Regions from separate parts of the Caballeronia sp. M1242 genome, predicted to be linked through region 2. Evidence: predicted binding sites of a transcription regulator. Region 2 holds the regulator's gene; each other region holds the start of a gene.
What was found. The regulator FliA, encoded in region 2, starts transcription of late flagellar genes. The targets are predictions, from matches to a motif close to CTAAAGTTTNNNNNNNNNNNGCCGNTA.
Positions count from the first base shown of each region.

Region 1 (2,267 bases), 260 kb from region 2:
ACCGATGACAGCGCGGACTTGATCTGCGAGACGGCGGACAGAAGCGTGTTGTCGCTCGCCGTCTTGTTCGCGATCTGCGTGGCCTGAGCGGTGGTCTTCGCGGTGACGAGCGAGGAAACCAGCGTGGATACATCGAGCGTGGAGTTCGTCGCGCCGCTGATGATGGACTGCGCGGCAGCGGCCAGTGTGGCGCTGACGTCGGTACTCGAGGTGGTGGTGGTCATCGGATGCTCCGGACGGACTGCCTTTTCTGTTTGCGAGCTTTCGTGAGCGCAGCGCCGATGATGAATGTCGCTGCGCTAACGAAAGCTGGGAGGCGGGCCTCCCAGTGAACTGCCGAACCCCGCCCAATGTTGCGGCGGGGCAGGTCACATGCGCTTAGCCGAGGAGCTTCAGCACTTGCTGCGGCATCGAGTTCGCTTGCGCGAGAACCGAGATACCCGCTTGTTGCAGCACTTGAGCCTTCGACAGGTTCGCCGTTTCTTGCGCGAAGTCCGCGTCGGTGATGGCCGACTGTGCTGCGTTCAGGTTGGTCGACTGCGACTGGAGGCTGGTCACGGCCGACGTGAAGCGGTTTTGTTCAGCGCCGAGCGTCGATTGCAGCGTGTTGACGGTGTCGAGCGCCGTGTCGACCAGGCTGATCACGGACTGCGCGCCGCTTGCCGTGGAGATGTCGACCGATGCCGAGCCGAACAGGCCGGTCTGGCTCATCGCGGTGCTGCCGAAGTCGACGCTCAGCGTCTGGTTCGCCACTGCGCCGATCTGGAAGGCCACCGTCGAGACCGAGCCGGACAGCATGGCTTGGCCGTTGAACGTCGTCTGGCTCGAAACGCGGTCGAGTTCGCCGAGACGCTGGGTCACTTCCGTCTGGAGGTAGCCGCGCTGCGTGTCGGAGAGCGAACCGTCGGCTGCCTGAACGGCCAGCTGGCGAATACGCTGAAGGTTGTCCGTCGTGGAGCTGAGGCCGCCCGACGCCGTTTGAATCATCGAGATCGCGTTGTTCGCGTTCGACACGCCCTGGTTCAGCGCGTTGACGTACGACGTCATGTTCGTCGAAATCGCCAGGCCTGCTGCATCGTCAGCTGCGCTGTTGATGCGCTTGCCCGACGAGAGGCGGTTAATAGCCGACGACAGCGCGCTTTGCGAACCTTGCAGGTTCTTTTGCGTCGTTTGCGACAGGGTGTTGGTGTTGATGTTCAACATTTCAAATTACCTCGTTGGTAAAGGCGCTACTAGTCTGAGTCTGAATGCGGCGTCGCGATGTTTAATGTGTTTCGCTGACTGCCTTACCTAAGGATTTCGGCCCACGGGAAAGAAACTTTAGGCCGAAGATCGAATGCGATTCGAATTTTCACGGAGTCTGCCGGCGCCTTGGCCGGCAGGGCTTAAAAGCAATTACGGCCGGGCCGGCTACACCTTTACAGGCAGCCGGCCCGATATCTCTTCATGAGGCGAGGGCGGTGTCAGCCTTCTGAACCCAGGAAAGCGGGCGGAACGTCAGGCGCATCAATTGCCGCGCGTTTCCGGCCATGGCAGGCACATAGATCAGTCCGTTCAGCGACATCTCGAACATGCCGGATTCGCGCTCAGTCATGCCGTCGTAAATGATCTCGCTCCCAGGCGAGAGCGCGCGCTGGCGATCGAACTCAATACGCGTATCCAGCGTTTCCGCGGGAAAGGTTGTCGCCGACGCAATCTGCACCCAGTTCATCTCCTTGCCGAACATGAGCGCGACGTCGAAGTCGGAAATGGGCACGACGAGCGAATAGAAGCCGTCGTAAGTCGCGCGCGCGGTCAGCGTCTCGGTCGCGGTTTCATTGCCGCGCACGAAAAGCGCGGGAATTCGCGTCTCGCGGTACGTCGTATCGTCGACGGTGAAATCCAGACGGTGACGGCGCACGGCCATTAGAAAGATCGCCTGATCGATGCCTGCGTGGCGCATCTCGTACGGATAACCCGGACGAAAACCCTTGCCGATGCTGCGCATATAGAAGGGTCCGCGCTGACGAAGCCCTTCGATGCCCGCGTCGTTATCCGCGACGTTGAATGCGTGAATGGACGCCCCGTTAATCTCGAACACCGTCTCATTGCCGCCGGCCACTTCGTCGCGGTCCGGGAGATACAGTAGGCGTGCGAGGCAGATGGCCGCATCGACGCGTAGTCGTTCAGCCGTCAGGCGGGGAAAGCTGGTGGCCGGCATCACGGCCATATCGCGGACAAAGCGGACGCAAGCATCCTGGATTTCTCCGCTTTGCGCGATTTGCTTC
Region 1 is NZ_CP071129.1:107,287-109,553, forward strand. Features, by position in the region: gene fliD (flagellar filament capping protein FliD) at 1-224, opposite strand, end outside; gene JYK05_RS00490 (flagellin domain-containing protein) at 379-1,203, opposite strand; gene JYK05_RS00495 (HAD family hydrolase) at 1,445-2,267, opposite strand, start outside.
Region 1: the regulator FliA is predicted to act here: its motif matches at 1,298-1,324, upstream of JYK05_RS00490 (flagellin domain-containing protein).

Region 2 (2,267 bases):
CGACGCCGCGCAGTGCCGCGCGCTGCTCGACGGTCAGGCGGACATCGTTCTGATCGACGCGCAGCTCGATCGATACGGCGCGCTCTCGTCGCTCGCGGCGCAGGCGCATGACTTTCTCATCGTGACGCGGGTGGCCGCGTCCGCGATCACCGAGGCGTACGCGTGCATCAAGCGTCTGCACTACGCCCATGCGATCGGCCAGTTCCGCGTGCTCGTGAATCACGTGCAGAACCCGGCCGACGCGGCGGTCGCGTTCGCCAACCTGTCGGGCGTCGCGAGCCGGTATCTGGCCGTGTCGCTCGTGCAGGCAGGGTATGTGTCCGAGGATGCGCGCGTCACTCGGGCGAAGGAGCTCTCGCGCTGCGTGGTGGAAGCGTTCCCGGCGACAGCCGCGGCGCGCGACTACCGGCAGATCGCGGCGGAGCTTCTGCATTGGCCGATGCGGCCCGCGCCGTCTGAGCGCGAGACGCAGGTCCGGAATGACGCGCGGTTTTCGGTTGGCGAGGCTGACAAGGGCGGACGGGAGACGGGGCGCATGGCGTCGATGTTTTCCAGTCATGCATTGACCAGTACGGCGTCGATGTGATCAAGATTAAGGTGACTCAGATGTACAACGCCCAAGGCAAACTCTCTCAGTCGGACGTCCTGACTAAATATGCGCCGCTCGTTCGTCGGCTCGGACTTCAGCTCGTCGCCAAAATGCCGGCGAGCGTCGATCTCGACGACCTGATTCAGGCCGGCATGATCGGTCTTCTGGATGCGGCGAGCCGCTACAAGGAAGATCAGGGCGCGCAGTTCGAAACCTACGCGAGCCAGCGCATTCGCGGCGCCATGCTCGACGAGCTGCGTGCGAACGACTGGCTGCCGCGCAGCATGCGCAAGACGTCGCGCGAAGTGGAATCGGCGGTGCACAAGGTCGAGCAGAACCTCGGCCGCGCCGCGAGCGAAGTGGAAATCGCCGAGCACATGAAGATGCCGCTCGACGAATATCAGTCGATGCTGCAAGACCTGCACGGCAGCCAGCTGATCTACTACGAAGACTTCGATCGCTCCGCCGACGACGAGCCGTTCCTCGACCGTTATTGCGTCGATCGTTCGGACCCGCTGTCCGCGCTGCTCGACGACAGCCTGCGCGGCGCGTTGATCGAAGCCATCGACAAGCTGCCGGAACGCGAAAAGCTGCTGATGAGCCTCTACTACGAACGCGGCCTGAACCTGCGCGAAATCGGCGCGGTGATGGAAGTGAGCGAATCGCGCGTGTGTCAGCTGCACAGCCAGGCGGTCGCCCGTTTGCGCGCGAAGCTGCGCGAGCAGTCGTGGACGAGCGTCGAGGCGTAATGCGCTAGCCGGCTTCGAAGTCTCGCGCTTCGGCGAACACCGTTTTGCCGATGCCGAGACTTTTCGCGCGATACATCGCGCGGTCGGCGGCGCGCAGCACGGCGTGGATGTCGGCGTGGCGAGCGTCGGCGGCGCTCGACAGCATGCACGCGCCGATGCTCGCCGAGACCGAAACCGGCCGGCCATCCACCGACGTGATCGAAGCGAGCGCCGTGTGAATGCCCTCGGTGATCGCGAGGACGGCCGTGCGGCTCTGCGCCTGAAGCGCGAGCACCACGAACTCGTCGCCGCCCAGGCGCGCCACGGTGTCGCTATTAGACATGCGGCGGGCGAGCACGTTGGCGAACTGCTGCAATAGCAGGTCGCCGACTGCGTGACCGTAGGTATCGTTGACTTCCTTGAAGCCGTCGAGGTCGATCAGAAGCAGAACGGTGTCCTGCGTGGCGTCGGACATCGTGCGATTGACGATGTGTTCCAGCGCGTAGCGGTTCGCGAGACCCGTGAGCGGATCGGTCGATGCCTGACGCGCGAGATCGCGATTGGCGTTGCCGAGACGATCGACGAGCACGGTCAGATACACCGATGCCGCCAGCACGCTCAACGCGAGCCCGAGCGAGGCGGACAGGTTAGCGTTCCACCACGGCTGCCAGAGCGCGAGCGCGCCGATCACGGTCATCGCGGTGGCGCAGGAAACGGCGAGCGTGCGCTTGCCGTAACGGCAGCCCGAGCCGATCAGAAACCAGAAGACCACCCACAAGAGCGGCAGCGCGGTTTCGCCGCCTGCGGCGAGCGCGGCGCCGACGAGCGCCTGATCGGCGATGGTCGTGACCACGAGCCGCTTCTTCGATGGCGACGCCATCCGGCTGACGATCAGCAGCGTGACCGCGCCGTACACCACATAGAGCCCGACGATTTGCGCGACCAGCGAC
Region 2 is NZ_CP071129.1:2,782,012-2,784,278, reverse strand. Features, by position in the region: gene JYK05_RS13020 (MinD/ParA family protein) at 1-586, shown strand, start outside; gene JYK05_RS13015 (RNA polymerase sigma factor FliA) at 607-1,338, shown strand; gene JYK05_RS13010 (diguanylate cyclase) at 1,343-2,267, opposite strand, start outside.

Region 3 (2,267 bases), on a different replicon from region 2:
GCCGCCTCCGCGCCATATCCTCGAAACGCTCTCGTTGTTGACCGCGGCGATCGTTCTGTCCGTGCTCGTCGCATGGCAGATGCAACGCCCGCTATCTGGACTTGCGCGCACGGCCCGCGCTTTCGGATCAGGAGGACGCCCGCCGGCCGAGCCGCAGCGAGGACCGCAGGAAGTTCGCGAGCTGATCGGCGCGTTTAACGACATGATGCGGCGGCTCAACGAAGCGGACGACAATCAGGCGGTCATGCTCGCCGGGCTCGGGCATGATCTCAAAGCGCCGCTCACGCGGCTTAAACTGCGCGCCACGCTTCTCGCGTGCGACACCGAGCGCGGCGAATTGCTTCGCGATATCGACTCGCTCTCCAACGTCGTCCAGCAATTTCTCGAATTCGCGGGCCAGCCGGTCGAGAAGGGCGAACCGGTCGGCGTTGATGCGTTTCTTCGCGAGCAGTTTCCCGCGTCTCATGATCCTGATGAAGAACGCCTTTTCTCGCTGGACCTGCGCGCGGGTCCGGCGTTCAGGCTGCCTGCGGGCATGCTGGATCGCGTCGCGACGAACCTCGTCGACAACGCGTTAGAGCATGGCGCGCCGCCGATCGAAATAGCGACGGCGCTGCAGCAAAGTCACTGGATGATCTCGGTGCGCGACCACGGGGCCGGCATTCCCGAAGGGCAACTCGCCGCAGCGATGAAACCGTTCGTCCGGCTCGATCCGGCGCGCGGCAGTCAGGGACATAGCGGACTCGGGCTTGCCATCGTGTCGCGACTGACACGTGAGCATGGCGGTACCTGCGAGATCGGCAACGAGCCGGGCGGCGGCTTTCGTGTGCGGATCGCGATTCCGGTCAACGCGAGCGGACTTTGAGCGAGACGAACGTCTGGCCGCTCTCGCGAGCAGACGACGCAGCCAGGACTGCTGCTTCTACGAGTCCGGGAGTCGCGCGTCGCTGTCTGAGTCCGGTCGATACCGGAAGAATCGCGGCGCGGCGGCAGAGCACACAGCCGCACCGGCAAAATTGGCCTCTGGTTAGCGCGATGCCGCCGGCAGGAGATCGCGTGCCGTACCCAGCATGCCGTCCGCGACGGCCGCCGAGTCGATCTTGTAGGTCCCGTCTCTCAATGCGGCCTTGATGGATTCCACCTTGGCCGTATCGATATCGGAAGCGTGGGAAGAGAACGCGGCAGTCGACGACAGGCTGATGGTCGAGCCTTCGGTCGCTGCCGGTGCGACCGGCTGCGCGGTGCCGGCGCTGAGCTTGGCACTGGTGCTCGCCGCGCGCTTCACGGTGATTTGGTTCGAGGAATCTGCGCTTTTGAAGGTCTGGATGTTCATGGTTTCGGTTCTCGCTGGCTTTAATGCTTAACGGTGCCTGCGTTGAAACCTTTACCATCCGAAGCGCTTGCCGATCCCGCGAAAACATTGGCATTCTCCCGGAAGCCTTACACAGCAAGGCTTCCGGGCAATTGCAACAGTTTGCAACAAAGTGTAAAAGAGGCCAATCACGCGTTCATGAAGACGGCACCGAACACGGATGCGCCGCGATCTGCCGGCGCGGCGGTTTGTTGGAGCGGCGCGATCTGGGCCAGCTTGTCAGCGAGCGCCGCTTCGGAGAACGGCTTGACCACATAGCCGTTCGCACCGGCGCGAATCGCGGCGATGACATTCTCGCGCCGGGTCTCGGCAGTCACCATCAGGACCGGAACGTCGGCGTGATCCTCGGACTTGCGAATCTCCTGCAAGAGGGTCAGCCCGTCCATGTTCGGCATGTTCCAGTCGGTGATGATGAGATCGAACCGCTGCGTCTTGAGCTTTTCGAGGGCTGCCACGCCATCCACTGCTTCGTCGATGAGCGTATAGCCGATCGCCTTGAGCATCTTTCGAATCAAACTGCGCATGGTGGTCAAGTCATCGACTACCAGCAAACGCATTTCCGTCTTAACCATCTGTCAATCCTTTCTCTTTGTACTGTCCCGCGCATGGCCCCGCACGCAGCCATGCGAGAGGGCTAGCTCGCTACGTGCTCGGGCAACGCGAGGTGTCGCCCGGCGGACCGCCACTCGATCGAAGGAATTCGTCCAGCTCGAAACAAGCCTTGACGACTGCCTCGATCGCCTCTTGTGCGATATCGTTTTCCATCGCCGCCAGCCGACGGCGCAGTTCATGCAGTTGCTTGACCATGTCACCCACCTCGTTCCGGATAAGAAACTCGCCCTGCGATTCTTCGTGGCAAGGCGAGGTTGCGTGAGTCGGCGCCGCCGGATCCGCG
Region 3 is NZ_CP071131.1:583,556-585,822, reverse strand. Features, by position in the region: gene JYK05_RS22180 (ATP-binding protein) at 1-865, shown strand, start outside; gene flgM (flagellar biosynthesis anti-sigma factor FlgM) at 1,028-1,333, opposite strand; gene JYK05_RS22170 (response regulator) at 1,501-1,944, opposite strand; gene JYK05_RS22165 (hypothetical protein) at 2,015-2,179, opposite strand.
Region 3: the regulator FliA is predicted to act here: its motif matches at 1,362-1,388, upstream of flgM (flagellar biosynthesis anti-sigma factor FlgM).